One region of the Pseudomonas sp. 3A(2025) genome, then DNA from elsewhere that is predicted to be linked to it. Evidence: predicted binding sites of a transcription regulator. Region 1 holds the regulator's gene; each other region holds the start of a gene.
What was found. The regulator sigma-54, encoded in region 1, starts transcription at its own class of promoters, with help from an activator protein. The targets are predictions, from matches to a motif close to ANTGGCATNNANNTTGCTNT.
Positions count from the first base shown of each region.

Region 2: flgB (flagellar basal body rod protein FlgB) is a predicted target of sigma-54. The motif match lies at 5,105-5,124, and genes of this name have one in related genera.
Region 3: ACYP2A_RS06500 (pilin) is a predicted target of sigma-54. The motif match lies at 1,401-1,420, and genes of this name have one in related genera.
Region 4: ACYP2A_RS11145 (flagellar hook-length control protein FliK) is a predicted target of sigma-54. The motif match lies at 4,793-4,812, and genes of this name have one in related genera.

Region 1 is NZ_BAAILM010000113.1:912,530-920,178, reverse strand. Features, by position in the region: gene ptsN (PTS IIA-like nitrogen regulatory protein PtsN) at 1-163, opposite strand, end outside; gene hpf (ribosome hibernation-promoting factor, HPF/YfiA family) at 175-483, opposite strand; gene ACYP2A_RS30875 (RNA polymerase factor sigma-54) at 604-2,106, opposite strand; gene lptB (LPS export ABC transporter ATP-binding protein) at 2,275-3,000, opposite strand; gene lptA (lipopolysaccharide transport periplasmic protein LptA) at 3,001-3,546, opposite strand; gene lptC (LPS export ABC transporter periplasmic protein LptC) at 3,533-4,105, opposite strand; gene kdsC (3-deoxy-manno-octulosonate-8-phosphatase KdsC) at 4,115-4,639, opposite strand; gene ACYP2A_RS30850 (KpsF/GutQ family sugar-phosphate isomerase) at 4,654-5,628, opposite strand; gene ACYP2A_RS30845 (ATP-binding cassette domain-containing protein) at 5,928-6,737, shown strand; gene mlaE (lipid asymmetry maintenance ABC transporter permease subunit MlaE) at 6,737-7,534, shown strand; gene mlaD (outer membrane lipid asymmetry maintenance protein MlaD) at 7,534-7,649, shown strand, end outside.
Region 2 is NZ_BAAILM010000088.1:68,315-75,963, forward strand. Features, by position in the region: gene ACYP2A_RS23155 (MFS transporter) at 1-438, shown strand, start outside; gene ACYP2A_RS23160 (flagellar brake protein) at 479-1,225, opposite strand; gene ACYP2A_RS23165 (flagella synthesis protein FlgN) at 1,308-1,775, opposite strand; gene flgM (flagellar biosynthesis anti-sigma factor FlgM) at 1,821-2,129, opposite strand; gene flgA (flagellar basal body P-ring formation chaperone FlgA) at 2,301-3,059, opposite strand; gene ACYP2A_RS23180 (chemotaxis protein CheV) at 3,139-4,071, shown strand; gene cheR (protein-glutamate O-methyltransferase CheR) at 4,116-4,943, shown strand; gene flgB (flagellar basal body rod protein FlgB) at 5,169-5,582, shown strand; gene flgC (flagellar basal body rod protein FlgC) at 5,586-6,029, shown strand; gene ACYP2A_RS23200 (flagellar hook assembly protein FlgD) at 6,044-6,727, shown strand; gene flgE (flagellar hook protein FlgE) at 6,756-7,649, shown strand, end outside.
Region 3 is NZ_BAAILM010000017.1:134,450-142,098, forward strand. Features, by position in the region: gene pilB (type IV-A pilus assembly ATPase PilB) at 1-1,240, opposite strand, end outside; gene ACYP2A_RS06500 (pilin) at 1,466-1,861, shown strand; gene ACYP2A_RS06505 (O-antigen ligase family protein) at 1,920-3,359, shown strand; gene ACYP2A_RS06510 (cupin domain-containing protein) at 3,449-3,796, shown strand; gene ACYP2A_RS06515 (amino acid permease) at 4,759-6,159, shown strand; gene ACYP2A_RS06520 (LysE family translocator) at 6,469-7,068, opposite strand; gene ACYP2A_RS06525 (AraC family transcriptional regulator) at 7,114-7,649, opposite strand, start outside.
Region 4 is NZ_BAAILM010000030.1:60,709-68,357, reverse strand. Features, by position in the region: gene fliH (flagellar assembly protein FliH) at 1-427, shown strand, start outside; gene fliI (flagellar protein export ATPase FliI) at 417-1,775, shown strand; gene fliJ (flagellar export protein FliJ) at 1,782-2,231, shown strand; gene ACYP2A_RS11160 (STAS domain-containing protein) at 2,313-2,615, shown strand; gene ACYP2A_RS11155 (ATP-binding SpoIIE family protein phosphatase) at 2,619-4,343, shown strand; gene ACYP2A_RS11150 (Hpt domain-containing protein) at 4,410-4,739, shown strand; gene ACYP2A_RS11145 (flagellar hook-length control protein FliK) at 4,849-6,198, shown strand; gene fliL (flagellar basal body-associated protein FliL) at 6,301-6,801, shown strand; gene fliM (flagellar motor switch protein FliM) at 6,812-7,649, shown strand, end outside.

The DNA of each region.
Region 1 (7,649 bases):
GTTTTTCACGGTTCACGAGCTTTTCGAACACGTCTTGCGTGTCCAGCTCGGGGACTTCGCGGCCGATCAGATCGGCGATCTGCTCCAGCACGCGTTTTTTGCTGCCTCCCGGCACGTTCACAAGGGAACGGCCGGGGGTCAGTATTTTTTCAAGTTGAGTCATGGATTGGTTTGTTAGCGAGCGGTCGCACCTTTGAGGATGCTTTGCTGCTTTTCCTTGTGCTTGAGCAATTGTCTGTCGAGCTTGTCGGTGAGCAGGTCGATGGCCGCGTACATGTCGTCATGTTCGGCGTTGGCGACGACCTCTCCACCATGGATATGCAGGGTGGCTTCGATTTTCTGCTTCAGTTTCTCGACCGTCATCGTGACCTGGACATTGGTAATCTTGTCGAAATGCCCTTCAAGCTTTTTGAGTTTGAGCTCCACATACTCACGAAGGGGCTTGGTCACTTCCAGGTGATGTCCACTGATATTAACTTGCATACAGCTCTCTCCTTTGCCAGTGCATAAGAGGCAGGCCGGTGACCTGCCGCTGGAACGCTGTGGCCTGACACAGGCGGGCGGCGTGAGCTCTGGTGCGCTGCCCTGCAGGTGCCTCGTCCGCTACATCAGCCGCTTGCGCTCGCTGGATGGCGCGATCCCGAGGGATTCGCGGTACTTGGCGACTGTGCGACGGGCGACTTGAATGCCTTGTGCCTCCAGTAAACCAGCGATCTTGCTGTCGCTCAATGGCTTTTTCTGATTTTCCGCCGCGACCAGTTTCTTGATGATTGCGCGGATGGCCGTGGACGAGCATTCACCGCCTTCGGAGGTGCTGACGTGGCTTGAAAAGAAGTATTTCAGTTCGTATATGCCACGCGGGGTATGCATGAACTTCTGGGTGGTGACCCGGGAAATGGTCGATTCATGCATGCCGACCGCTTCGGCGATGTCATGCAGGACCAGAGGCTTCATGGCCTCGTCGCCATATTCGAGAAAGCCGCGCTGATGCTCGACGATCTGGGTGGCCACCTTCATCAGGGTTTCGTTGCGGCTTTGCAGGCTCTTGATGAACCAGCGCGCTTCCTGTAACTGGTTACGCATGAAGGTATTGTCGGCGCTGGTGTCGGCGCGACGCACGAAACCTGCGTACTGCGGGTTGACCCGCAGGCGCGGTACCGCTTCCTGGTTCAGCTCGACCAGCCAGCGTTCGCTGTCCTTGCGCACGATGACGTCGGGCACGACGTATTCCGGCTCGCTGGACTCGATCTGTGAGCCGGGACGCGGGTTGAGGCTCTGGACCAGTTCGATGACCTGGCGCAGATCGTCTTCCTTGAGCTTCATGCGGCGCATCAATTGTGCGTAGTCGCGTCCGCCCAGCAGGTCGATATAGTCGGTTACCAGGCGCTGGGCTTCGCTCAGCCATGGCGTGCTGGCGTGCATCTGGCGCAGTTGCAGCAACAGGCATTCGCTCAGGGTGCGCGCGGCGATGCCGGCAGGCTCGAATTGCTGGATGCGGTGCAGCACGGCCTCGATCTCGTCGAGCTCGATGTCCAGTTCGGGATCGAACGCTTCCAGCAGTTCTTCCAGCGACTCTTCCAGGTAGCCCTGGCTGTTGATGCAGTCGATCAGGGTGACGGCGATGAGGCGATCGGTGTCGGACATCGGCGCCACATTGAGCTGCCATAGCAGATGACTTTGCAGGCTTTCACCCGCCGATGTGCGGGTGGTGAAATCCCACTCGTCGTCGTCGCTGCTCGGCAGGCTGCTGGCGCTGGTCTGGTAAATGTCTTCCCAGGCCGTGTCGACCGGCAGCTCGTTAGGAATGCGCTCGTTCCATTCGCCTTCCTCAAGATTATCCACGGTAGGCGCGGAGGTTTCCTGATAAGTCGGTTCCTGGGTCTCGCGTTCGCTGTTGGGCTTGTTCTCGACGTTGTCCGCCATAGGGTCGGAATTGTCGAAGTCGTCGCCTTCTTCCTGGCGTTCCAGCATAGGGTTGGATTCCAGAGCCTCCTGGATCTCCTGTTGCAGGTCCAGGGTCGACAACTGGAGTAAGCGGATAGCCTGTTGCAGCTGCGGTGTCATCGTCAGCTGCTGGCCCATTCTCAAGACTAGCGATGGTTTCATGGCAGTGGCTCAACACCTTCATTCGCCGGCGCGCGTGCGCCATCCACTACAGGGCGCCTGGGCGCCGCCTTTTATAAGCAAGTTATATGCCTGAAATTGAAGCGCTTGCCTAGAGCGCCACGACAAATAATCCGTTGTCAACGGTCATTGTTATGGCTGCAAGGCGCTCTAGAGGCGGAACTCGTGGCCGAGATAGACCTCTTTCACCAGCTCGTTGGCCAGGATGGTCTCGGCATCGCCTTCAGCGATCAGTTGCCCGTCGTTGACGATGTAGGCAGTCTCACAGATATCCAGGGTTTCACGGACGTTGTGATCGGTGATCAGCACGCCAATGCCCTTGGATTTCAGGTGATGGATGATCTGCTTGATGTCGCCGACCGAAATCGGGTCGACCCCGGCAAAGGGCTCGTCCAGCAGAATGAACTTGGGGGCCGTGGCCAGGGCGCGGGCAATTTCTACGCGACGCCGTTCGCCGCCGGACAGGCTCATGCCCAGGCTGTCGCGGATATGCGTGATGTGGAATTCCTGCAAGAGGTTTTCCAGCTCTTTGCGGCGTGCAGTGCCGTCGAGTTCCTTGCGGGTCTCGAGGATGGCCATGATGTTGTCGGCCACGGTCAGCTTGCGAAAGATCGAAGCCTCTTGAGGCAGATAGCCGATACCGGCGCGTGCGCGACCGTGCATCGGCTGGTGGCTGACATCCAGGTCGTCGATCAGTACGCGGCCCTGATCGGCCTGTACCAGGCCGACGATCATGTAGAAGCAGGTGGTCTTGCCGGCACCGTTGGGGCCCAGCAAACCGACGATCTGGCCGCTGTCGATGGACAGGCTGACATCGCGAACGACCTGACGGTTCTTGTAACTCTTGGCCAGGTGCTGGGCTTTAAGCGTCGCCATTTACTCGGCCTTCTGCGGCTGGTCGGTTTTCTTTTTCGGCTGGATGACCATGTCGATCCGTGGCCGTGGTGTGGTCACCTGGCTGCCGGTGGCGCGACCCGCGCTGACGATCTGGCGCACGGTGTCGTAGACGATCTTCTCGCCTTCGGAAGTGTTGCCGTCGTTGATGACCTTGGCCTTGTCGATCAAGACGATGCGATCCTGGGCCGCGTAGTACTGGATCGTCACCGCGTAGGCCTGAACGATCGGCTTGGTGGTCGAGGGCTTCTGCTCGTAATAGGCCAGGTTGCCGACCGAGGTGAACACATCGACCTCGCCCTGGGCATTGCGCGTGATGGTCACGGTGTTGCCGGTGATCTTCATCGAGCCCTGGGTGATGATGACATTGCCCTTGTAGGTGGCGATGCCTTTCTTGTCATCGAGCTGCGCGTCGTCTGACTGGATATGAATCGGCTGGTCACGGTCTGTCGGCAGAGCCCAGGCGCTCGCGCTTCCCAGTACTGCGCCCAGGCCGAGCAAAAAAGGAAGAGTTTTAACGAGACTCATACTGTCCTCTTACGTTGGACAGCAGGTCCATCCTGCCGTCGTTCAAATACGCTTTCATCCCTTTGGCCGTAGTGACACCGCCGCCGGCGTCGATTCTAACGGCTTGCTCGGTCTGCGCATATTGCTTCTGTGGGAATACCGTCATTCGACTGCTGGTAATGATAGTCGAACGGTTCTTTTCATCGGTGCGCGCCACGCGCACATCGTCGATCAGCTCGACCTGTTCGCCGCCGGGCGACACTTCGCCACGAACGCTCTGCACATGCCACGGAAACGCTGTGCCACGGTACATCTGCAGGTCTGGCCGGGTCAGCAGGCTGACGTCCGTGGCCTTGACGTGCTCGACCTTGTCGGCGGTCATTTCGTACTGCACCTTGCCATCGGGCAGGTACTGCACGCTGCGGGCATTGATCGCGTAATAGTCGATGGCGGTCTCGTCAGGCGTCACGGCGGGTTGCTCCATGAAGCTTTCGGGGCTGACGTTCCAGTAGCCGACTGCTGCCAGCAGGAAAGCCAGTACGCCAAGTATCAGGAAAGTCCGGATCTTTTTACTGAGCATGAGCAATGTCTACAGGTAGGCGGCGTTGGCCGCTTCAAGGTTGCCCTGGGCGTTGAGGATCAGTTCGCAGAACTCGCGAGCTGCACCTTCGCCACCCCTGGCGCTGGTCACGCCATGAGCGTGCTGGCGAACAAAAGTAGCCGCATTGGCCACGGCCATGCCCAGGCCAACACGACGAATCACCGGCAAGTCTGGCAGATCGTCACCCAGATAGGCGACTTGTTCGTAGCTCAGGTTCAATTCACCGAGCAACTGGTCAAGCACGACCAGTTTGTCTTCGCGGCCCTGGAACAGGTGAGCAATGCCCAGGTTTTTCGCGCGGCGCTCGACCAGTGGGGTCTTGCGCCCGCTGATGATTGCGGTATCGACACCCGAGGCAATCAGCATCTTGATGCCATGACCGTCCAGGGTGTTGAACGTCTTGAATTCGCTGCCGTCCTCCAGGAAGTACAGGCGGCCGTCGGTCAGTACGCCGTCGACATCGAAGATTGCCAGCTTGATCTTGCTGGCGCGTTGCAGCAGTTCGTCGCTCATGGTCCGGTTCTCCATTACATGACTCCTGCGCGCAGGAGGTCTTGCAGGTTGAAAGCGCCTGTCGGGCGGTCTTCTTCGTCGACCACGATCAGGGCACTGATCTTGTGGTCTTCCATGATTTTCAGGGCTTCGGCGGCCAGCATATCGGCGTGTGCAGTCTTGCCGTGCACGGTCATGACTTCGTCGATGGTGATCTGGCGAATGTCGAGCGGGCGGTCCAGAGTGCGGCGCAGGTCACCATCAGTGAAGACGCCTGCCAGTCTGCCGTCATCTTCAAGGATCGCGGTCATGCCCAGGCCCTTGTGGGTCATTTCCAGCAAGGCATCGCGCAGTGGCGTGCCGCGCTGCACTTTGGGCAAGGCATCGCCACTGTGCATCACATGTTCGACCTTGAGCAGCAAACGCCGGCCCAGAGCGCCGCCGGGGTGCGAAAAGGCAAAGTCTTCGGCGGTAAAGCCACGGGCATCGAGCAGGGCCACGGCCAGGGCATCGCCCATCACCAGTGCGGCGGTGGTCGAGGAGGTCGGGGCCAGGTTCAGCGGGCAGGCTTCCTGCTCGACATGCGCGTTGAGATTGACGTCGGCCGCACGGGCCAGCGTCGACTCAGGGTTGCCGGTCAGGCTGATCATGCGGATGCCCAGGCGCTTGATCAGCGGCAGCAGGGTGACGATCTCGCTGGTGGTGCCTGAGTTGGACAGGGCCAGGATCACATCGTCGCGGGTAATCATACCCATGTCGCCGTGGCTGGCTTCGGCAGGATGCACGAAAAACGCTGTCGTGCCGGTGCTGGCCAGGGTGGCGGCGATCTTGCGGCCGATATGCCCGGACTTGCCCATGCCGACCACGACCACGCGGCCCTTGCTGGCCAGAATCAGTTCGCAGGCACGCACGAAGTCAGCGTCGATGTGCCTCAGCAGACCGTTGATAGCTTCTATTTCGAGGCGGATGGTGCGCTGTGCGGAATGAATCAGGTCGCTGGTTGAGCTCATGTCTGAAATTGGTCAGCTTGGGAAAAGCCAAGGATTATAGCCGTAATATCGCCTGCGCTCACACTCTGATCGCTGCAGCGATGTGCAATTGTATGCTTGTCGGGAAACCGCCATGCGTGTCGAGGTGTCTGACCTGCATCGTAACAGCATGTGAACACAAGCACTGGACGTCGGTTCTGCGCTTGGGTGGCACGATACTGCGGTGGTATAGTTCGCGGCTTGTCCGGCCCGACCCTGCCATCCAAGCCTCAGGCGCAGCGGTCATGCGCAGGGATGAGACCGTATCGCTAGGAGTTTAAATGAGTGCCGATGACGCGTATGCGGTCGAGTTGAAGGGCGTTACCTTCAAACGCGGTGCCCGCAATATTTTCAGTGATGTCGATATCCGTATTCCACGGGGCAAGGTAACCGGGATCATGGGGCCGTCAGGGTGTGGCAAGACCACGCTGCTGCGCCTGATGGGTGCCCAGTTGCGTCCCGATGCCGGAGAAGTGTGGGTCAACGGCCAGAACCTGCCCCAGCTGTCGCGTGGCGATCTGTTCGATGCCCGCAAGCAGATGGGCGTCCTGTTCCAGAGCGGTGCGCTGTTCACTGACCTGGATGTGTTCGAGAACGTGGCTTTTCCTTTGCGCGTCCATACCCAGTTGCCCGAAGACATGATCCGCGACATCGTGCTGTTGAAGTTGCAGGCGGTGGGCTTGCGCGGTGCGGTCGAACTGATGCCCGACGAGTTGTCCGGGGGCATGAAGCGGCGCGTGGCGCTGGCCCGGGCCATTGCCCTGGACCCGCAGATTCTCATGTACGACGAACCCTTCGTCGGTCAGGACCCGATCGCCATGGGGGTTCTGGTGCGCCTGATCCGGCTGTTGAACGACGCGCTGGGTATCACCAGTATCGTGGTGTCGCACGACCTGACCGAGACTGCGAGCATTGCCGACTACATCTATGTGGTGGGCGACGGCCAGGTACTGGGGCAGGGCACACCTGAAGAATTGATGGGCTCGGATAACCCGCGCATCCGTCAGTTCATGACCGGCGAGCCGGATGGTCCGGTGCCATTTCATTATCCCGCGCCGGATTTTCGCGAAGACCTGTTGGGGAAGCGCTGATGCGCAACAAATCAGTCATGGATCGCGTCCGCCTGCTCGGGCGCTCGGCCATCGATATCGTTACGGTAATGGGGCGCTCCGGCATTTTTCTGGTCAACGCCCTGCTGGGGCGTGGCAACGTCAGCGGCGGCTTTCAGTTGCTGGTCCGGCAACTGTACTCGGTCGGTGTGCTGTCGCTGGTGATCATTGTCGTATCGGGCATGTTCATCGGCATGGTGCTGGCCTTGCAGGGCTTCAGCATCCTGACCAAATACGGCTCCGAGCAGGCAGTAGGGCAAATGGTGGCCCTGACCCTGCTGCGCGAACTGGCTCCTGTGGTCGCCGCCTTGTTGTTCGCCGGTCGGGCAGGCTCTGCACTGACTGCCGAGATCGGCAACATGAAGGCCACCGAGCAACTGTCGAGCCTGGAAATGATCGGCGTCGATCCCCTCAAATATATCGTTGCGCCACGCTTGTGGGCTGGCTTCATCTCGTTGCCGATCCTGACTGTGATCTTCAGCGTGGTTGGTATCTGGGGCGGCTCGTGGGTGGCCATCGACTGGCTGGGAGTCTATGAGGGATCTTTCTGGTCCAACATGCAGAACAGTGTTTCTTTCGTTGACGATGTGCTCAATGGCGTTCTTAAAAGCGTCGTATTTGCCTTGGTAGTGACCTGGATCGCGGTATTCCAGGGGTACGATTGCGATCCCACCTCCGAGGGGATCGGTCGGGCCACGACAAGGACTGTGGTGTACGCATCCCTGGCTGTGCTTGGCCTGGACTTTATTCTGACCGCCTTGATGTTTGGAGATTTCTGATGCAAAACCGCGCCATCGAAACCGGTGTCGGCCTGTTCCTGCTGGCCGGCATTCTGGCTCTGCTCCTGCTGGCGTTGCGTGTCAGTGGCCTGAGCGCCAGTGCGACCACCGACAC
Region 2 (7,649 bases), on a different contig from region 1:
GTGGCCTTTGCCAACGACCATGTCGAGGCCGATCATCGGGTATCACTGACGGCCATGTTGCTGATGACCTATGGCATTGGCGCCAGTATCGGGCCATTGCTGGCCGGGGTATTCATGCAGGCGTTTGGCGGCAACATGCTGTACGCCTTCATCTGCGTCACGGCAGGAGTACTGGTGTTGCTGATCCGTCCTAAGGCGGTCACGCGGCTGCACGAGGTCGAGAACGCACCGCTGCAACACGTTGCCATGCCCGACAGTATGGCCAGCTCACCGCTGGTAGTGGCGCTCGATCCGCGGGTCGACGAGCAGATGGTTCAGGATCAGATGCAGACCACGGTTGAGCCGGCGCCAGAAGCTGCGCCGGTGACCGAGCCTGAAAAGGCTGAAGACAAGGACAAGGATGAAATGCTGGATAAACCGTATGGCGGGTGCCCGTAGGGCGGGCAGGGCGCGCCGTGTCATGCACGGCGCGTTTCGATCAGAAGTCGTCGTCTTTGTCGAAGCGACGGGCTTCGCGCTGCAACTGGTAGACGAAGCGTTCGACCTGGCGCTGTACCAGGCCGCTGACGTTATGGAAGCGTACGCCAGCAAAGGTAGTGTTGAAGCGCTCTTCGAAATGCAGGTAGCGCAACTCGACCGCTGATGTCAGGGCGCCGAACGGCAGTCTGGCGACGAAGCGGTCATAGACCTGGCCCAGTTGCACGCGCTCGGAAATATCGCCGTCGAAGCGCAGTTTGCAACCGGTGGCCGAGATGTCCAGCAGTTTGCCGGTGATCGGGAACTTGAGCTTGTCGCCGTCCAGATCGACATCGACCAGTTGCGACAGCTTGAGGGCGGCGCGGAAGGCATTGCGACGCTGGTGATAGACCACCTCGGTGGGCATCGGGCCGCGATAGAGGCGCTGGCCAGGGTTGTCGATGATGTTCATGGCTGCGTTGGATTCCCAGGCGATACGCACGCCATCGTGGAACCCTTCGACGCGGAACGCCTCGCCGCTGCTCAGGAAGCGTTCGCCATCGCGCGGGATCATTTCGTCCAGTTCGATAAGGTTGCTTTCGCGGTCGACTTTAACCAGATAGCTTTGAAAGCGCTGGGAACGCTCATGGAAAGTGATGATCAGGGGATCGTGGTTTTCCATGAGTAACCGCAGGTTGGCGGCAATTTCCAAAGGCGTATCGAGAACCTTCGGGGGTTGCGGAGCATCATCCGCGGCTAAGCCATTCACTTTTAAGTCTCTCCAGGCAAAATGCTACGGCAACGCAGTGATAGACATTCTGCCATCATGTGAAGCGGCTTGAAACAGCAAGTTAAGCCTGGCTGAGAGGGCGCGGCTTGGCTCTGCCTGCCGTCGAGCCTCGGCTGTCGTAGAGCGAGGGTGTCTCGCCGCCGTTCAGAATGCGCAATTGATGAGCGGTTGTCATCTGCTGCAATTGAATCAGTTTGCCGTTTTGCTCGTTGAGCGCCTGGCATTCGGCAATGAGGGTCGCCAGTTCGTCGCCGGCTTCAAGCAGCTGTGGACCTACCGATGACTGCTCGGCCAGCGTTGCCAGACCCTGGCGATTGGTCGGCAGTCCGAGACTGGCAAGCACCTGGCTACGTCTGCGGCCATGTTGCTCAAGCTGAATCACCAGCGCTTGTTTCTGCGCCAGAATCCGCTCCATCTCGCTCATGTCCCTGCCGTGCAGCACAACCGACTCGTTATGCAGCAACTCGAGCAGTTGGCGGGTCGGGGTCATGTCGTCGGTGATCATCTGCAGCAAAGTAGTGTCTTGCATCGCATGCTCTGGTTTTTCAAGCGTCCAGAAAATCCCGCGCGATACTTAGCGCGCGGCTTCGAAGCCGAGCAGCTTACTGGCTACACGGTTGCTGTCGACCACATAACTGCCGTCTGCGATCGCCTGCTTGAGCTCGGCAACCCGCGCGCTGTTGACGGTCGGCAGATCAGCCAGCTTGTCGGTGATCTTCTGCAACTGTTGAGCCTCACTGCTCAGGTGTACGGATTCACCGGCATTCTTGATGTCGGCGGTAGCAGGCAAGCTGTCGGTCTTGCTGGCTTCCTTGGCGCCGCCGGTGCGCGAAGTGCTACCAACGGACTGTGAGTTACTAAGTCGACTGAAATCGATGGGCATGATTGAAAAACCTCTGGGTGTTTTGGACGCTTGCCTTGTTTTCGGCCACCCAATGAAAAACTTTAGGCGCAATGTGTCAAAGCCTGGGCGACAGGCATTGCGCGCCCGGATATGCGCTGCAGTCTAGGAAAAACCAGCGGCGCGCACCAGCTTCAATCGATGAAAATGCCGTTACATGGCGACTTCCACTTGCCCCGGGCCTGTCACGTTGGCCTTGATCACCCGCTTGGAGTTGAGATTTCGTACACGTATCTGTTCGTTGAGACCGCCGTCGGACAGTGCCTCGCCCGGCATCCGCACCGCAAGGCTGGGGCTGCGTGCGACGATCACCACGTGATCGCCTTTACGGACCATCGCCGGTTGTTCCATGAAGGTTGGCGACAGTACCTGATCGACGACCGCTGGTCGGACAAGTTTCTGCCCGATAGCCAGGTCCGTTGATGGCAAAAAGCCCATGCCCAGGGTGCCGATATCCCGCTCGCGCACGGCAATATCGTCTTCGGTGATGACGGTGTCGCGCTTGAGCGGCCGTGTGGCAATCACCACGTTGCGAAACAGTTGTACCTGCGCCGGCACATAGACGGTCCAGGGGTTTGAGCCTTCGCAGCGCACCTTTACCGTGACCCTGCCCACCGGGCGCGGGCTTTCCAGCGTGGCTGTCAAATCCTTGTCGCAAAATGCCATGCGCATCCGTGGGTCAAGTTGCCGGACCTGGATCTGGTGACGACCTTCGATCTGGCTGCTCGCCAAATACTCTTGTACGGTGTACTCAAGAAACCCCTCGGTGACGCCGATAAGCTGTTCAGGCAGTGTGAAATTCTCGGCGCGACCGGGAGTTGCAGTGCAAAAAAGGCACAGCATGACGATTGCGCCCAGCCAGTGGCGGGTTTCTAATGCGGCGTGTCGAAAAATTGTCGTCTTGTCATTCATGACGTATAAAAAGCAAGGCTCGTGCCGCTTGCCGTATCCGGTATGTGGCGGTCGATGGTTGAGGTAAGGGGGGCAGGGCATGGCAGGTGTAATGGATTCGGTGAACCAGCGCACGCAGCTGGTTGGTCAGAATCGCCTGGAGCTGTTGCTGTTTCGCCTGCAAGGCAAGCAGCTCTACGGGATTAACGTATTCAAGGTCAAAGAAGTACTGCAATGCCCGAAACTCACCATCATGCCCAAATCGAGCAGGATCGTGCGTGGTGTGGCCAATATTCGTGGTGGCACCATTCCGATTCTGGATCTGGCGATGGCCACCGGTTCTACCGGGATGATTGCGCTGGAAAACACCTTCGTCATCATCACTGAGTACAACACCAAGGTTCAGGGTTTTCTGGTGCATTCGGTCGAACGCATCGTCAACATGAACTGGGAGGAGATCCATCCACCACCCAAGGGTACCGGTCGCGATCACTACCTGACGGCAGTGACGCGGGTCGACAACCAGTTGGTGGAAATTATCGACGTCGAGAAGATTCTGGCGGAGGTGGCGCCGATTGCCGAAGCGGTGTCGGTCGGTGTGGTCGATGAAGAAACGCATCACAAGGCCGTTTCGCTGCGGGTATTGACCGTTGATGACTCTTCGGTGGCGCGCAAGCAGGTCAGTCGTTGCCTGGAAACGGTCGGTGTCGAAGTGGTCGCTCTGAATGATGGTCGTCAGGCGCTGGATTACCTGCTGGCGATGATCGCCGAAGGCAAAAAGCCCGAGGAAGAATTCCTCATGATGATCTCCGACATTGAAATGCCGGAGATGGATGGCTATACCTTGACAGCAGCCATACGCAATGACCCGCGGATGAACAAGCTGCACATTACCTTGCACACCTCGTTGTCGGGGGTGTTCAACCAGGCGATGGTCAAGAAGGTCGGTGCCGATGATTTTCTCGCAAAATTCCGGCCTGACGATCTGGCGGCGCGCGTCGTTGCCCGGATCAAGGCAGCAGACCATACCTAGGGTGGTAAGCCCTGGTCGTTCACATGATTTGAGAGGCGGTACCTTTGTCTACGGGTAATTTGGATTTTGAACAGTTCCGGGTCTTTCTGGAAAAAGCCTGTGGCATCCTGCTGGGTGAAAACAAGCAGTATCTGGTGTCCAGCCGCCTCAACAAGCTGATGGAACAGCAGGGCATCAAGAGCCTGGGCGAGTTGGTGTCGCGTATTCAATCCCAGCCGCGCAGTGGTTTGCGCGAGCAGGTGGTCGATGCGATGACGACCAACGAAACCTTGTGGTTTCGCGATACCTACCCCTTTGAGGTGCTGAAAAACAAGGTGCTGCCCGAGCAGATCAAGGCCAGCCCAGGACAGCGTCTGCGCATCTGGTCGGCGGCCTGTTCGTCCGGCCAGGAGCCGTATTCGCTGTCGATGTCGATCGATGAGTTCGAGCGCAGCAATCCGGGGCAGCTCAAGACCGGCGTGCAAATCGTTGCGACCGACCTGTCGAGCCTGATGCTCAATAATTGCAAGACCGGCGAGTACGACAGCCTGGCCATCGGTCGCGGCTTGTCGCCGGAACGCTTGCAGCGCTATTTCGACACCAAGGCGCCCGGTCGCTGGGCGGTCAAGGCGCCGATCAAGAGCCGTGTCGAGTTCCGCTCGTTCAATCTGCTCGACAGCTATGCCAGCCTTGGCAAGTTCGACATCGTGTTTTGTCGCAACGTGCTGATCTACTTCTCCGCCGAGGTGAAGAAAGACATCCTGCTGCGCATTCACAGCGTGCTCAAGCCGGGCGGCTACCTGTTTCTGGGAGCCTCCGAAGCGCTCAACGGTTTGCCGGACCATTACCAGATGGTCCAGTGCAGCCCGGGCATCATCTACAAGGCCAAGTAAGCCTTCGAGCCGTTGCGTGACCTTCACGCAGCGGCCGCCTCTGGCAAAAAAACGACACTCCTCTTGCCGCCCCTGATCCTTCAGCGGAAATCCCTTGCCGCTTTTCTGGCATCCCTGCCGCACTCATTCGGCAAACCCCCTGCAAACACTGGCTTCACAAACATGGCATGCCGATTGCTTTGTCTGTGATACGTACATCAGGTCAACCGGTAAAGGTTTCCCGACATGAGCATCAACTTCGATAAAGCACTGGGTATCCATGAAAAAGCCCTGAACTTCCGGGCCCAGCGGGCTGAGGTGTTGGCCAATAACATCTCCAACGCCGACACCCCGGGCTACAAGGCGCGCGACCTGGATTTCTCTGCGGTGCTGGCCGCCGAGACCGAAAAGGTCAACAGCAAGGGCCAGTTCGCCATGAACACCACCAATGGTCGTCATATCGAAGCTCAGGCTGCCGGCAGCGACACCGAAGGTGTGTTGCTGTACCGCACCCCGTCGGCCCCTTCGCTGGACCAGAACACCGTCGATTCGCAAGTGGAGCAGGCCAGCTACGCCCAGAACTCCATGTCGTTCCAGGCCAGCTTCACGCTGCTCAATAGCAAGTTCAAAGGGCTGGTATCGGCCCTGCGCGGAGAGTGATTCATGTCGCTATCGAATGTCTTCAACATTGCCGGCAGCGCCATGAGTGCCCAGACCACGCGTCTGAACACCACTGCCAGTAACATTGCCAACGCTGAAACCGTGTCGTCGAGCATGGACCAGACCTACCGCGCCCGTCACCCGGTGTTCGCCACCGTGCTTGAAGGCCAGCAGTCGATCGGTGGTGGTTCGTTGTTTCAGGACCAGGGCCAGGCCGGGCAGGGCGTACAGGTCTCGGGCATCATCGAGGACACCTCCAACCTCGAAGCCCGTTATGAGCCCAATCATCCTTCTGCCGATGGCAACGGGTACGTCTACTACCCCAACGTCAATGTTGTGGAAGAAATGGCTGACATGATTTCTGCCAGTCGGTCGTTCCAGACCAACGTCGAAATCATGAACACCGCCAAAACCATGATGCAGAAGGTGCTGACCCTGGGTCAGTAATGAGGGCGTGAACCATGGCTGTTGAGAACGATGTATCGGCGAGTTTTATCAACTCGCTGCAAAACCCGACCAAAACCAAGACCGACGACGGTACCAGTGCGCTGGGCAAGGACGCGTTCCTGCAACTGCTCGTAACCCAGATGAAGAACCAGAACCCTCTGGACCCGCAGGACAACACCCAGTTCGTTGCCCAGCTGGCGCAGTTCAGTAGCCTGGAAAGCATGCAGAACCTGACCAGTACGGTCGACTCGATCGCCACCATCTACAAGTCGTCGCAGGCCTTGCAGGCCTCTTCGCTGGTCGGGCGTTCAGTGATCGTCGATGCCAGCAGCGTGTATGTCGAAGCCGGCAAGGGTCTGACCGGTTCGGTCGTGGTTCCGGCCACCACCACCAGCACCACCCTCAGCGTCTACGATGCCAACGGCACCCTGGCCGACACCGTCGATCTGGGCGGCTTGAACGCCGGCACCCAAAGCTTCACCTGGGACGGCCTCAAGGATGACGGTACGACGGCAGCGGCGGGCAACTACACCTTCAAGGTCAATGGTTCGATCAGCGGCACCAATACGGCGCTCAGCACTTACTTGCCAGCCACAGTCAACAGCGTGACCACCGCCACCACCGGCGGCGACATGACCCTTAATCTGGCAGGTGGCAGCAGCATCGCCCTGTCCAAAGTACAGACCATCGGATTGTAAGAGCCGGGCAGACGGCGAGGAGTTGTAAATGTCTTTCAATATCGGCCTTAGTGGTCTCTTTGCAGCCAACAAGCATCTCGACGTTACCGGCAACAACATTGCCAACGTCGCCACCAACGGCTTCAAGTCGTCGCGTGTCGAGTTCCGCGACCAGTATGCCCAGTCGATCCGTGCCACCTCCGGCGGCGTCAGCACCGGCAGCGGCGTGGCCATCGGTGCCGTTTCGCAAGAGTTCACCCAGGGCAACCTGTCGACCGGTACCGGCAACAGCCTGGACATGGCCATCAACGGCAGCGGCTTCTTCATGCTGACCAACAACGGTGAGAAGGTGTACACCCGCGCCGGCGCTTTCCATACCGATCGCGAAGGCTACATCGTCAACAGCGAAGGCATGAACCTGCAAGGTTACAACGTCGACGCCAACGGCAACCTCGCCGTCGGCACGCTGGGCGACATGCGCATCGACACCTCGAACCTGATACCTCAGACCACCTCGCAGATCACCAACACGGCGAACCTGAATTCCGCGACGACGCAGCCTTCGCTGTCGACATTCGATGCCACCGACACCAAGTCGTACAACTTCAAGTACGACACCCCGATCTACGACAGCCAGGGTAACGAGCACAAGCTGGAAAACTATTTCGCCAAGACGGGCGTCAATACCTGGTCGATGTACACCCTGATCGATGGCCGCAACGTCAATGATCCGACGACCGCCACGCCGACCCAGACCCAGCTGACCTTTGACTCGAGCGGCAATCTGATCACCTCGGGTACCGGTGCGCCGGTAACCACAGGGGCGGTGACCCTCAATGCCGACGGCACCTTCCAGGTCAATAACTGGGTGCCCGGTGTACAAACCGGCACCGGTACCACTGCCACCTGGGCGGCCAACGGTGCTGCAAGCTCCACCACCGGC
Region 3 (7,649 bases), on a different contig from region 1:
AGTGACCGGTTTGCGAAGCCTTGATGGCAATCTCGGCAGTTTCCAAGTCACGAATCTCGCCGACCATGATTACGTCAGGGTCTTGGCGCAGGAAGGCGCGCAGCGCCTGGGTAAAGTCCATGCCTTGGCGCGGATTGACGTTGACCTGGTTGATGCCTTCCAGGTTGATCTCTACCGGGTCTTCAGCGGTAGAAATATTGATATTCACCGTGTTGAGGATATTTAGGCCGGTATACAGCGAAACGGTCTTACCCGAGCCTGTGGGACCAGTAACAAGAATCATGCCTTGTGGCTGTCTCAGAGCTTCCAGATACAAGTCTTTTTGCTCTGGCTCATAGCCTAGAGCGTCGATACCCATTTGCGCACTGGTCGGGTCGAGAATCCGCATTACGATCTTCTCGCCCCAGAGCGTGGGCAAGGTGTTCATCCGGAAGTCGATGGCCTTGTTCTGGGAAATTCGGAGTTTGACCCGACCATCCTGAGGTTTGCGACGTTCGGAAATATCCAGGCTGGCCATGACCTTCAGGCGTGCGGCAATTCGGCCAGCCAAGTGAATTGGGGGTTTGGCGGCCTCATGCAAGATCCCATCGGTACGAAAACGCACCCGGAAAACTTTCTCGTAGGGCTCGAAGTGCAAGTCCGATGAGCCCATGCGGATGGCATCCAGCAGCATCTTGTTTACAAAACGCACCACCGGGGCGTCATCAGCATCGTTCTGGGTGCTTAGAGAGGTTTCCTTGGCGCTCTCAACTGGTTCTATATCAAGACCCAGATCAACATCGGCCATTTCGCCCAAGCCGTTGCCGGTATCGAACATTTTGTCGATGGCATCGGAAAGCTTGTCATCTTCAACCAAAATGGCCTCGGTGTTGAGGCCCGTGCTGAACTGAATATCCGTTACAGCTTGGTGATTGGTCGGGTCAGAGACCCCAATAAAAAGCTTGTTGCCGCGCCGCCAAAGTGGGAGTGCGTGATGCTGGCGTACCAGTTTTTCGCTGACCAGGCCTTTTGGCTGACTTTCCTTGTCAAGACTGCTGAGGTCGAAAAAAGGCACCCCAAACTGGTCGGAAGCGACCTCAGCTAGCGTCAGGCTTTTGACCAAGCGGTTCTGAACCAGATAGGTGACCAGCGAGATTTTGTCGCGTCGCGCTTGTTGGTGAGCCTGTTGGGCGGATTTCTCGGTTAACAGCTCGGCGACGACCAATTGCTTGGCCAGGCCGGTAAGGACGACATCGGACATAAAACCACCACATACAGACAGTGGGACGGTTATAGCGTAGTCGGGCTGTGCTGCCAAATGAGGATGATGTATGTGACAGAAAATGTCACTTTCTGCAAAAATAGGTTTTGTGTAAAGTGGTTTGATTGATTTGGGGCAGCTAAAAGGACTGCCGTCGGAATGTGGCATGACCTGTGCTTCGGCTACAATCAAGGAACTCAACCTTGACGTTTTGGAGAAGTACGCATGAGTGCACAAAAAGGTTTCACATTGATCGAGCTGATGATCGTTGTCGCAATTATCGGTATTCTAGCGGCGGTTGCTATTCCGTCTTACCAAAATTATACCTTGCGCGCGCAGGCCTCTGCTCTGCTCGTAAGCATGGAGTCTGCCAAGCTGGCGGTAGCAGAGAACTATAACAATGGATTGACCGGCGCTTCACTGTGCAATACTACAGGCACAACTACTACTCTTGCTGGATGCAGCTCAGGTACCCTTACAACCTCAAATACAGCTGCTGGTGTGACTGCGGTTATCCTTACGCCATCTTTTAGTAACGCAGATAAAGTAGGCGGTACTATTACTTGGGGCTGTACTGTTTCGCCAGCGAAGGCCGCGCCAAGTTCTTGCACTGGCTCATAAGGTTAGATATTTATAAAAAAGGCGCTTTTAGCGCCTTTTTCTTTGGAATTAAAGCTAAATGCTATATGCAGTAGGGAAAAAGTTTTTTTTCTTGTTTTTCGCTGTTGTGATGGTTGTGACTGTTTGCTCTATGGATTTTTCTGGTCATGATCAACAACGCTTAGCACAACTAATCATTGGTTGCTCATCCTTGGCGATTCTAGTGTTTTTTGCTATAAAAAAGCCATTGATTAGTGTTTTTGAAGTTCGTACTAAATTCCTGATTTTTCTGATTATATTAGGCGGTGTCATATCTAGCCTCAATGCACATCAGCCTGCTTGGGCCCTGGTCGAATTATCTGTGTTTTTGCTTTGTGGCGGTATTGCCCTATCCTTGACCCAGCAACGCCTGCATTACGGCGCCAAACTTGATGGGCTGCTTATCTGTTTCGTCGTGTTTATATGCGGCCTGAAAGCCTTTCAATTTTTTTCTTCAACTGTCGCTGCCTTCATGACGTCCGCTTCAGTAATCGATACGGACCTGCTGTTGGACGGTTTCTCCAACAAGCGTTTTTATGGGCAATTCCAGACTTTCACCTTGCCGCTTCTGGTATTACCGCTTTTATATCCGAATCGCTGGTCAAGCAAAGCTTTGCTGTTTGGTTTACTCAGCAGTTGGTGGCTGATTGCAGTGACCGGAGGTACGCGAGGTACATGGCTGGGTATGGGGGCAAGTCTCCTCATTGCGCTTAGTCTAGGGAGGGCCGGGCGTTACTGGGCGGCTTGGCAACTGGCCGCTGCAGCAGTAGGTGTGCTCCTATTCGTCGGTCTTTTTAGTGCTATGCCAGTCTGGTTAGGAATGAGCGTAGACAACTTTGCCGGCGACCGGCTCAGCACCTCGCTGTCAGCACGTGAAATTCTCTGGCAACAGGCTTGGAACATGATCAAGGAGCATCCGCTGCTGGGTTTTGGTCCAATGCACTTTGCTGATACTTGGAACGCTGTAGGGGCGCATCCACACCAAGCCATCCTACAATGGGCCAGCGAATGGGGCGTCCCCTCAACCTTGATAGTGATGGGGTTAGCCTTACATGGGCTAGTTGCCACATGGCGGCTACTGCGCAAACGAGCATTGTCCAACGAGCCTGTCGATTTACTGCGATTATGCTTGGCTACCAGCTTAGTCGGAGCGATGACCCAAGCGATGGTCGACGGGGTGATCGTCATGCCATATTCGCAATTGTGGTTGGCGCTGGTTGTTGGTTGGCTGCTAGCTTTGCACGAATGGCGAGAGCCGCTGTGCTCAACCAACTCACTTAGCAATGGGCTGTGGCTTGCATGTCTCACGCTGGCTTCCGGAATGTTGTTTTACACTGTTATTCGCGATTTTCCGCAGACTGAAAGGCGGGAGCAGCAGTTTGCCCAAGAGTTCGGTGGCCGCTATCTACCGCGCTTCTGGATGCAAGGCATAATTGCTCTGCCTGACAGAGCAGCCGGGCAAGTTTCACCCGTGCGCTAACAAGCAACCCAACGTCGACCCCAGACATCCCCACCACCCTCGAACCCCATACCCTGCGGTGACAATTCCCCACTACCCAGGCCCTTCCCATGAGCACCCCCCCAATCACCGTCCTGCGCGATACCACCCCACTACCCGTCGTCGACGCCTGCAAATGGGAACGCATCGAAGGCGAGCCGCACACCGTGAACCTCAACGCCTACACCTCCGAGGATGGCTCAAAAATCATGGGCACCTGGATCTGTACGCCGGGTAAATGGCGCGTCGAGTATGTGAAGTGGGAATACTGCGATTTCCAGGAAGGCTATTGCATCATCACCCCCGATGGTCAGGAGCCGATTCACTTGAAGGCGGGTGACAAGTTCATCGTCGAAGTGGGCATGAAAGGCACGTGGGAAGTGGTCGAGACCGTGCGCAAATATTTCGTATTTGCCTGACAGACTCTAGATTTTTCCATTCGGTTCTCCTCAACTTTAATGGCTGCGGCGTAAGCCCCGGCCATTTTTTCTCTGCTATAGAAGCTTGTGTGTTTAAAAAAACGCTCAAGTAACAAGAGGTTTTCTGGAGCGCCATTCACTATAGCTTTATGAGGTTTTGATGTTCAGGCGGTTTGTCATAATCGTTTGAGCTACGTGTGCAAATGGCGTTAAAGCATTAAACTATTGCCCATGGTTTTTTGCTAAATAGGCTAGGCCCAGCAAAAGAGTAATCATTATGGCTAAGCAGCCATATTTGAGTAAGCGAAAAGCAATGCTTACTGGCTCCCCGAGAAATTTTTTTCGATCCTCGTGTATTCGAACACATACAGCTATGCCAAAAAGAAAAGCTAAAAGAAGATCAAGCATGCTGAGTGTTCCTAGGTTGTGAATAAAAAATAACGCAGCCTTCATTGGCTTGATTTTCAGCCGTGGTAGTATCAGTCTGTTTTTTGAGATTTGCAATAATCGTTATCGCTTGATGAGTTAAGGGCTTTAATTAAGGGTGTGCCCATCATTCAATAGGATGGTGTTAAATTTTTTTGGGTCAGTCCTCATGTCTTCTGTTTGTCTTATGAGCAAAGATAACTGGCATTAAGGAAAGCGTTCATGCGAGCGGCATTGGATCGGGGCAAAGTATCCGACACACCCGCCTGCTTATGAGCCCAGTGGCTGCTATGCGAAAGCGTCGTATCAGGAAAAAACTCAGCCTTCACCGCAAGGCACACTTAAGCCCATGTCGCAATCGGCTCCAATGCGCGGCGTCCTCGTGTAATTAACCCTCTACGCCCCAACGGTAAGGTGGCGATGCGTTTTCATTGGCGTGCGCTGGCGTGGTGTGAGTTTGCAACAGCGTGTAAGGTGCGCCGCCTCCAGAGTGTGCAATCAGCACTCGTCGTCAGAACAAGAGAAGAACAAGCACCATGATCAGCCCCGATTCCAATGGTCAATTGGCGCAAGGCTTCAAGCCGCGTCATGTCACGATGCTTTCGATTGCCGGCATTATCGGCGCCGGTCTGTTTGTCGGCTCCGGGCATGCTATCGCCGCAGCAGGTCCCGCTACCATTCTTTCCTACGCCTGCTCCGGTTTGTTGGTGGTGCTGGTGATGCGCATGCTCGGGGAGATGGCGGTGGCCAATCCGGACATCGGGTCGTTTTCGACTTATGCCGATCAGGCGATCGGGCCGTGGGCGGGGTTTACCATTGGCTGGTTGTACTGGTGGTTCTGGGTGTTGGTGATTCCTATCGAGGCGCTGGCGGCGGGGCATGTGCTTAATCAATGGTTTCCGCAGGTTGATGCCTGGTTGTTTGCGTTGCTGTCGATCATTTTGCTGGCGGCGACCAATTTGTTCAGTGTCGCCAAGTACGGTGAGTTCGAGTTCTGGTTTGCGCTGTTCAAGGTCGCGGCGATCATTGGATTTATCAGTCTGGGCTTTGCGGTGTTGTTGGGCTGGTTGCCGGGGCGTGAAGTCAGTGGCTTGAGCAAGTTGATGGAGAACCATGGCGGCTTTGCACCGAATGGTTATTCGGCGGTGGTCGGTGCGTTTATCACGGTGATGTTCAGTTTTATCGGCACGGAAGCGGTGACTATTGCAGCGGCTGAGTCCAGTCATCCAGCGAAGAACATCGCCCGCGCCACCCGTTCTGTGATCTGGCGGATCGGTGTGTTTTATATCCTATCGGTGTTTGTGATTATCTCCGTGGTGCCGTGGAACGACCCGCAACTGGCGGTGGTGGGTTCTTATCAGCGGGCGCTGGAGATCATGAATATTCCGTTCGCCAAGTTCTTGGTCGATGTGGTGGTGCTGGTTGCGGTCGGCAGTTGCATGAACTCTTCGATCTATATTTCTTCACGCATGCTGTATTCGCTGGGCAAACGCGGTGAGGCGCCGGTTGCGGTGCGGGTGACGTCAAAGGTGGGTGTGCCGCGTACGGCGGTGTTTGCCAGTACGATTCTGGGGGCGGTGATTACAGTGGTGAGTTATTTCGCGCCTGCCGGGTTGTTTGAGTTTTTGCTGGCCAGTTCGGGGGCGATTGCGTTGCTGGTGTATCTGGTGATTGCGGTGTCGCAGTTGCGCATGCGCCGGATGCTGAGCCGGCAGAAGGCTGAAATCGCGCTGCCGATGTGGCTGTTTCCGTGGCTGACGTATGCGGTGATTATATTTATCTCGGCGGCATTGGTCGTGATGATGATTACGCCGGAGCATCGTGCCGAGATTACGTCGACGATTGGTTTGGCGCTGGTGATTTCGTTTATCGGGATTGTTATGGCGCGCCGGCATGGGCGGCGGGATGAAGAGGGTGAGGCGGTGGAGGGGGCTTGATCGGGATATTTGCTTTGAGACGGCGCTGAGATGTGGAGCTGCCACGAATCACCGCGACGCGATTGTGGGTGGCAGTCGTGCGCAGGTTCGCGGACCGGCAAGTTGGCTCCCGGCAGACCCGAAGGTCTCCCACGCACGACAACCATAAATCAACATTGCAGGCATAGAAAAAGCGCGAGCAATCGATATGGGGGCGCTTGTGCGCCAACTTGAATAGCGGGCCGCGACGCCCGGTCGCTGGATTCACAGCGACGGGTGAACCATAGCGGGCATCGTGATGATGTGCAATTTGTGGCGTGGCATTCGCGGTTACGCGGTTTGTAGGAAACTGGCCCACGCAGAAACCAGCAACAGCAGCGCCATTGCCCGGTTGAAACGCTGCATCGCCCGCGCCGAGGTCAGCAGCCGCACGGCGCCGCGACCTGCCAAGGCCCATACCGTCAGGCACGGGATGGCGACCAGAAAGAAAATCCCCGCGTGCAAACCGTACTCACTGGCACTGGCCTGCGCGCCGGCAAAGACGCTGATCACCGCTAGCGCCATGATCCAGGTCTTGGGGTTGATCGCTTGCAGGCTGGCGCCGCTCCAGGCGCCGATGGGCTGGCGGGTGGCTTCGGGCGTCAGGGAAGCGGCCGCGCTGCGCCACAGTTGCCAGGCCAGTCGGGTGATCCAGGCTACGCCCAGCCAGGCCATGGCGGTTTGTAGCCACGGCAGGCTTTGCAGGATTTCGCCCAGGCCCAGGCCGACCAGTAAAACGATCAGGGCGGCACCTGCGCAGGCGCCGAGGGTGATGCGCAGTGCGGCGTTCAGGCCGTGCAGGGCGCTGTGGCTGAGCACCAGAATGTTGGTCGGGCCGGGGGTGATCGAGGCGACGAAGGCAAAGGCGATAAAGGGCAGGTACTGAGACATCGGCAGGCTCCATGAAGGCTGGCTGCGATTGTCGGTGCCGGTGGCTCAGCGGTCTGGAAGGTTTGTGCAGTGGCTGCGGTAGCGCGCCGGGCTCAGGCCGTAGGCGCGGCGGAACCAGCGGCCCAGATGGCTCTGGTCGGCAAAGCCGAGGGCGGCGGCGACGTCGGCGGGCGTCAGGCCCTGGCGCAGCAGTTTGCGCGCCAGGCTCAGGCGCAGTTGCACCAGATAGGCGTGGGGCGCCAGGCCGTAGGCGGCCTTGAAGGCCCGCGACAGGCGAAAGCGGTCGACGCCGCAGGCAGTGGCCAGGTCGTCGAGGCCGATGTCTTGTTCGACATGCGCGTGCAGGTATTCACGGGCCTTGATCGCCACTGACGGCAAGCGCAGGGGCTCGTCGCTGAGCGGTCGCCAGTGCAATGTGGTGGCGAGGGTTTCCAGCAGCGCGTCGAGGGCGGCGTGGCGCACGATGCGCAGGTCTTGGTGATGCAAGGCGCTGAAGGCGTTGGCGATGCGCTGGACCAGTGCCGGTTCGCAGGCCAGGGTCTGGCTGAAACCGGGCAGGCCGTTGGCGGGGGCGTCTTCGA
Region 4 (7,649 bases), on a different contig from region 1:
GCACATTGCCCGGCAGGTGATTCAGCGAGAACTGCAAACCGATTCGCAGCGAATCGTTCATGTCCTGCGCGACTGTCTCAAGCTGTTGCCGATGGGCGCGAGTAACCTGCGTATCTTCGTCAATCCACAGGATTTCGGCCTGATCAAGGCCCTGCGCGAGCGGCATGAAGAAACCTGGAAGATTTTCGAGGACGATGACCTGCTGCCTGGCGGTTGCCGCATCGAGACCGAGCACAGCCGTATCGATGCCAGCATCGAGACACGCATCAGCCAGGCGATTTCGCGCATGTACGACCAGATGCATGAGCAGGTTGCACATCCGGCCGCGCCCGACCTGAGCCTGGAGCTGCCTGAAGTGGCTGTGCCACAGACCGCTGAGTCTGTTGAAGAGCGCAGCACTGTTGAAGAGCCTGGCGATGCGTCTTGATCGTCTGAGCTTCGGCAAGCGCCTTGGCGGCTATAGCGACGCTATCGATCTGCCGACCCAGCCTGTAGTCGAAGGCCGCCTGCTGCGCATGGTCGGCCTGACCCTTGAAGCCGAAGGCTTGCGCGCCGCAATGGGCAGCCGTTGTGTGGTCATCAACGACGACAGTCATCATCCGATGCAGGTTGAAGCCGAGGTCATGGGATTTTCTGGCGGCAAGGTATTTCTGATGCCGGTCGGCAGTGTGGCTGGCATCGCGCCGGGTGCCCGTGTGGTGCCGCTGGCCGATAACGGGCGGCTGCCAATGGGCATGAGTATGCTCGGCCGGGTGCTCGACGGTGCTGGCCGGCCGCTCGATGGCCGCCCGCCGATCAAGGCCGAAGACTGGGTGCCGATGGATGGTCCGACGATCAACCCGCTCAAGCGCGACCCGATCAGCCAGCCGCTGGACGTGGGCATTCGCTGCATCAACGGATTATTGACGGTCGGCCGTGGCCAGCGTCTTGGCCTGTTTGCCGGTACGGGCGTGGGCAAGAGTGTGCTGCTTGGCATGATGACCCGCTTTACCGAGGCCGACATTATCGTCGTTGGCCTGATCGGCGAGCGGGGTCGTGAGGTCAAGGAATTCATCGAGCACATTCTGGGCGAAGAGGGCCTCAAGCGCTCTGTGGTGGTGGCGTCGCCTGCCGACGATGCACCGCTGATGCGTCTTCGCGCCGCGATGTACTGCACGCGCATCGCCGAGTATTTTCGTGACCGTGGCAAGAACGTTCTGCTGTTGATGGATTCGCTGACGCGCTTTGCCCAGGCGCAGCGTGAAATCGCCCTGGCGATTGGCGAGCCACCGGCAACCAAGGGTTATCCGCCTTCGGTATTTGCCCGCCTGCCCAAACTGGTCGAGCGCGCCGGCAATGCCGAGGCGGGTGGCGGGTCGATCACCGCGTTCTATACCGTATTGTCCGAAGGCGATGACCAGCAAGACCCGATTGCCGACTCGGCCCGAGGCGTACTGGACGGCCATATCGTGCTGTCGCGGCGGCTGGCCGAAGAGGGGCATTACCCGGCCATCGATATCGAAGCTTCGATCAGTCGGGTCATGCCGGCGGTGGTCAGCCCTGAGCACATGACTCGTGCCCAGCACTTCAAGCAGTTGTGGTCGCGCTACCAGCAAAGCCGCGACCTGATCAGTGTCGGTGCCTATGTGGCAGGTGGCGACCGCGAAACCGACCTGGCGATTTCGCTGCAACCGACCCTGGTGCGTTACCAGCGTCAGGGTCTGCGCGAGAACGTCAGCCTGCAAGGCAGTGGCGATGCGCTGGCGGCGGTGTTCGGACCAGCGCCGGGCGGGTGATGAACCATGGCCAATAGTCGTGCGGCGCGCCTGGCGCCAGTGGTTGAAATGGCCGAAAAGGCCGAACGCAATGCTGCCCAGCGCCTGGGCTACCTACAGGGTCAGGTCAACCTGGCGCACAGCAAGCTCGAAGAGCTCGATCAGTTTCGCCTCAACTATCAAGAGCAGTGGATCAACCGTGGCAGCCACGGCGTATCGGGCCAGTGGCTGATGAACTACCAGCGTTTTCTCAATCAGCTCGAAACCGCCATCGGCCAGCAGCGCAAGAGTCTGGCCTGGCACCAGGTCAACCTCGACAAGGCGCGTGGCGCCTGGCAGCAGGCTTACGCCCGCGTCGAAGGGTTGCGCAAACTGGTGCAGCGCTATATCGACGAAGCGCGTCAGCTTGAAGACAAGCGCGAGCAGAAACTGCTCGATGAGCTGTCCCAGCGTTTGCCACGCCAGGACGGGTATTGAAAGCACACTCCTGATTCGCAGCGCCCGCGCGATCATGGTCTAGGCTGTGTCTTATTGGTGACATAGCACAGGAGTACGCAAATGACCGTCACTTCCGAGCGTTCCCCGGATGGCCGACAGGTAACCCTGCTCGTCGAAGGGCGCTTCGATTTTGCGTCCCACCAGGCGTTTCGCGCCGCCTACCAGAACCACCCGCCTGAACTCGATTATGTCGTCGACCTGCGCGGCACCCATTATCTGGACAGCTCGGCACTGGGCATGCTGTTGTTGCTGCGCGATCATGCCGGCGGCGAAAAAGCGGTGGTCAAACTGGTCAATTGCACACCGGATGTGATCAAGATCCTGACCATTTCCAATTTCTCCAAGCTGTTTCAGGTTGCCTGAGTCTTGCAGGCAGACACGCAAAGCCTGCGTATTCTGATCGCCGACGACAGCCCCAGCGACCGCTTGCTGCTGTCTGCCCTGATCACTCGCCAGGGGCATCAGGCGTTGATTGCCGCCAATGGCGTCGAGGCGCTCGAGCTGTACCGCATTCAGCAACCGCATCTGGTCTTGATGGATGCCTTGATGCCGGTCATGGACGGCTTCGAGACGGCCCGGCAGATCAAGCTGCTGGCGGGCGAGTCGCTGGTGCCGATCATCTTTCTGACCTCTTTGACCGAAGGTGAGGCGCTGGCGCGCTGCCTGGATGCCGGTGGCGACGACTTTATTGCCAAGCCCTTCAATCCGCTGGTACTGACGGCCAAGATCAATGCCATGAATCGCCTGCGCCAGTTGCAGGAAACCGTGCTGCGCCAGCGCGACCTGCTGGCCAGTCATCGCGAGCACTTGCTCAACGAGCAGCGTGTGGCCAAGGCGGTGTTCGATCAGGTGGCGCACTCCGGTTGCCTGGATGCGCCTAATATCCGCTATCTGCAATCGCCTTATGCGCTGTTCAACGGTGATCTGATGCTGGCGGCCTGGGCGCCTGCCGGGCACATGTATGTGTTTCTGGGGGACTTTACCGGCCATGGTTTGCCGGCGGCCGTCGGCGCCATGCCACTGGCCGAGGTGTTTTATGGCATGACCGCCAAGGGCTACGGCTTGCCGGAAATGCTGCGCGAGATGAACGCCAAGCTCAAACGCATCCTGCCGGTGGGCATGTTCTGTTGTGCGACCTTGCTGTGCATCGACTTCAAGCAGCAACAGGTCGAACTGTGGAATGGCGGATTGCCCGATGGTTATCTGTTGCATGCCGGCGTAGGCGGTTTTGAGCCATTACCCTCGCGGCATCTGCCGCTGGGTATCCTGCCGGCCAGCGCTTTCGACGAGAGCACTGAGGTATTGCCGCTGGCACCGGGCGACCGGATATTTCTGTTGTCCGACGGCGTCATGGACACGCGCGATGCCCAGGACCGGCTGTTCGGCACCCGGCGGCTCTGCGAAGTGCTGGCAGCCAACCGCGAGCCTGCGCGGCTGATCGAAGAAATCCTTGAGGCGCTGAATGCGTTTGGCGGGCGTGCGCGTGATGATGTCAGCATGCTCGAAATCAGCGCTTCGTTGCAGGTGGCCGACAGTGCGCCGCTGGCGACCCGTATCGACAGCGGTCCGGCAAACCCGCTGGACTGGTCGGCAAGCTTTGAATTTCGCGCCTCGACGCTGAAAACCTTCAACCCCTTGCCTTACATTCTTCAGCTGTTGCTGGAAGTGCATGGGTTGCGCGACCAGAGCGGGGCGCTTTACAGCGTGTTAGCCGAGCTTTACAGCAATGCGCTGGAGCATGGTGTGCTGGGGCTCGATTCGCGCCTCAAGCAGGATGCGTCCGGATTTGCCCGCTATTATCAAGAGCGTACCCAGCGTCTTGAGCAGTTGCAGAGCGGTTTCATCAACCTGCAATTGCAGGTGCGTGCCAGTGCCGAGGGTGGCGTGCTGACGATCAATATGCAGGACAGCGGCAAAGGTTTCGACGTACAGGATGTGCTCACCCGTGCGCCGTCCATCGATGGATTGTGCGGTCGCGGTCTCAGGCTTGTCCGTTCGCTGTGCAGCGATGCGAACTGGTCGGACGATGGTCGGGCGGTTTGCGTGGAGTTTTCATGGGGGGTAGTGGCATACTTGCCCCCGGTTTCTTGATCAAGGAGTGAGCAAGTGGCGGCCGTTCATGTGGATTACAGTGTGTTGACGACCTTGCAGGAGGTCATGGAAGACGAATACCTGACGCTGATCGATGTCTTTCTCAAGGACTCGGATCTGCGCATGGCCTTGCTGCGCCAGACCGTGCGCGCCGCTGAGGCAGGCGATATCTCGCCAGACCTGGTCGAGCTTGGGCTGACGGCCCATAGCTTCAAGGGCAGCAGCAGTAACATGGGGGCGGTGCGATTGTCGGACCTGTGCCGACAGCTTGAAGACCAGACCCGCCTTCATTCACTGGAGGGGCTGGAAGACCTGGTCCGGTCAATCGACAGCGAGTACCTCACCATCCGCCGGTTATTCGACGCCGAGCGCCAGACTTATATGGCCCAGACCTGATCTTTCGATTATCTGAACCGGGCACCTCACGCACTGTTTGCGTCATGTTGTGAGGTGGCCCGCATCTTGCTGGTGCAATGGCATTGTGCTGCCCGATGCGGAGATTCGAATGTCCCTTGCCCCTAATGTATTGCTCCAGACCAATGCGGCGACCACGGCCAAGTCCACTGCCGCCAGCCATTTGTCAAAGTCTGCTGACATCGGCAAGGACAGCGCTTCAGGCTTCTCGAAGGTGTTCAACCGCGAGTCCCGCGAGGTGCCCAAGGCTGACCGCGACGTGCAGGCCAATGCCGCACGCGACAAGAACGTACCTGAAAAAAGCAAGTCGGTGGCGGCCAGGGAAAAGCCTGACGAAGCGTCAGACGTTGCCGATGGCAAGTCCTCCGTTGCCGAAAGCGGCAACGACTTGCCTGCCGACAAGGTGGTTCAGGCAAACGACCAGGATCGCTCGGACGAAAAAGGCGACGACAGTGCGGCGCAGAGCGGCACTGACAGCACCACCGACCAGGCTGTCCAGGCAATGGCCGCCAATGCGCAGGCAGGGCAGGGACCCTTGGTGCCCTTGACCGTGCCAGCCGCAACCGCTGCCACCGATTCGGCCATCGAAGAGGCATTCGATCCTGAAGTCGATCCGCTCGAGGGCCTGCATGCCTTGCAGTTCGCGCTGGAGAGCGCCGGCGGAAAAACCCGTCCCGGTGCGGCGCCGGCCACCCAGACGTCCACTGCCCAGAACGGCGCCCTGGTTGAAGGTGATGCTGCCGACGCGCAGAACGTTGTCAATAATCTGGCGAGCCTGCAAGGTGGGCAGGACCTGGGCGAGGATGGCTCTGAAGGCAGCGAGAAATCGCTTGCAGGGCTGCTCGACGATGGTCTGAAAGATGTCAAGGCCGCTTCCGGCGATACCCGCGTCGACAATTTTGCCGAGCGTCTGGCGGCCTTGAGCCAGGCCGCTCAGCCTGCACGGACGGCGCCGGTGACCACGCCGGTCATCAATCAGCCGCTGGCCATGCACCAGAGCGGCTGGAGTGAAGGTATCGTCGAGCGGGTAATGTACCTTTCGAGCCAGAACCTCAAATCGGCGGAAATCAAGCTTGAACCCGCTGAGCTGGGTCGCCTGGACATTCGCGTCAATATGGCGCCGGACCAACAGACTCAAGTGACATTCGTCAGCGCCCATCTCGGGGTGCGCGACGCTCTGGAAAGCCAGATGGTTCGCCTGCGTGAGTCGTTTCAGCAGCAAGGTCTGGGGCAGGTAGACGTCAATGTCTCCGATCAATCGCAACAACAGGCCCAACAGCAAGCCCAGGAGCAGGCCAGTCGCGCCCAGCGCGGCAGTTCGCGCAGTGACTCGGGTGTCAGTGATGGCGGGCTTGACGGCAGCAACGCAGAACCGGTCGCCGCCGTCAGCCAGCCGGTACAGCGCGTGATCGGCAGCAGTGAGATCGATTATTACGCCTGATGCTACGGCGATGTTCGCTTTAGGGGGTTCCAATCTGGCATAACCTTTGCTCGGCCTCTGTCACGTAACAGTGAACCCCCTGAATAGTGACGGATTATTGGCATGGCGCAGAGCGAAGCAGTCAAAGAGCCCGGCTCGAAAAAGAAACTCAAGCTCATCATCATCGTGGTTGTGGGCTTGCTCGTGGCCATCGGTTTGTCGGTGGGAGCCACCTGGTTCCTGATGAACAAATCCGAACCCAAGCCGGACCCGGCCGTGGCTGCCGCGCATGCCAATGCCAAACAGCCGGCGGTATTCGAAGCCATGACCCCGGCCTTCGTGGTCAACTTCAATGTCAACGGTCGTCAGCGCTACATGCAGGTGAGCATTACCATGCTGGCGCGCGATGCTGCCGACATGGCTGCCTTGAAGGTCCACATGCCGACCATTCGCAACAACCTCGTCCTGCTGTTTGCCGGTATTCCGTTCGATTCGCTGACCACGCCGATCGGCATGGAAATGCTGCGCCAGAAGGCGACGGCCAGCATTCAGGAAGTGGCTCAAAAAGAGCTCGGCAAGACGGTCGTCGAACAGTTGCTCTTCACTAACTTCGTATTGCAGTAGGATCCACGACATGGCCGTGCAAGACCTGCTGTCCCAGGATGAAATCGACGCGCTGTTGCATGGCGTGGACGATGGCATGGTCGATACCGACAACGTTGCCGAACCCGGCACCGTCAAGACGTACGACCTGACCAGTCAGGACCGGATCGTCCGTGGGCGCATGCCGACCCTGGAAATGATCAACGAGCGGTTCGCCCGCTACACCCGCATCAGCATGTTCAACCTGTTGCGCCGCTCGGCGGACGTGGCAGTGGGTGGCGTGCAGGTGATGAAATTCGGCGAGTACGTGCATTCGCTGTACGTACCCACCAGCCTTAACCTGGCCAAGATCAAGCCGCTGCGCGGCACCGCGCTGTTCATCCTCGACGCCAAGCTGGTGTTCAAGCTGGTGGACAACTTCTTTGGCGGCGACGGGCGTCACGCCAAGATCGAAGGGCGTGAATTCACCCCCACCGAATTGCGCGTGGTGCGCATGGTGCTGGACCAGGCTTTCGTCGACCTCAAGGAAGCCTGGCAGGCGATCATGGAAGTCAACTTCGAGTACATCAACTCCGAAGTCAACCCGGCCATGGCCAACATCGTCGGCCCCAGCGAGGCGGTGGTGATTTCCACTTTCCATATCGAACTCGATGGCGGTGGTGGCGACCTGCACGTGACCATGCCGTACTCGATGATCGAGCCGATCCGCGAAATGCTCGATGCCGGTTTCCAGTCCGATCTGGACGATCAGGACGAGCGCTGGGTCAAGGCGCTCAAGGAAGACGTGCTCGATGTGTCGGTGCCGGTGACCACGACAGTCGCCAATCGACAGTTGCTGTTGCGCGACATTCTGCACATGCAGCCTGGCG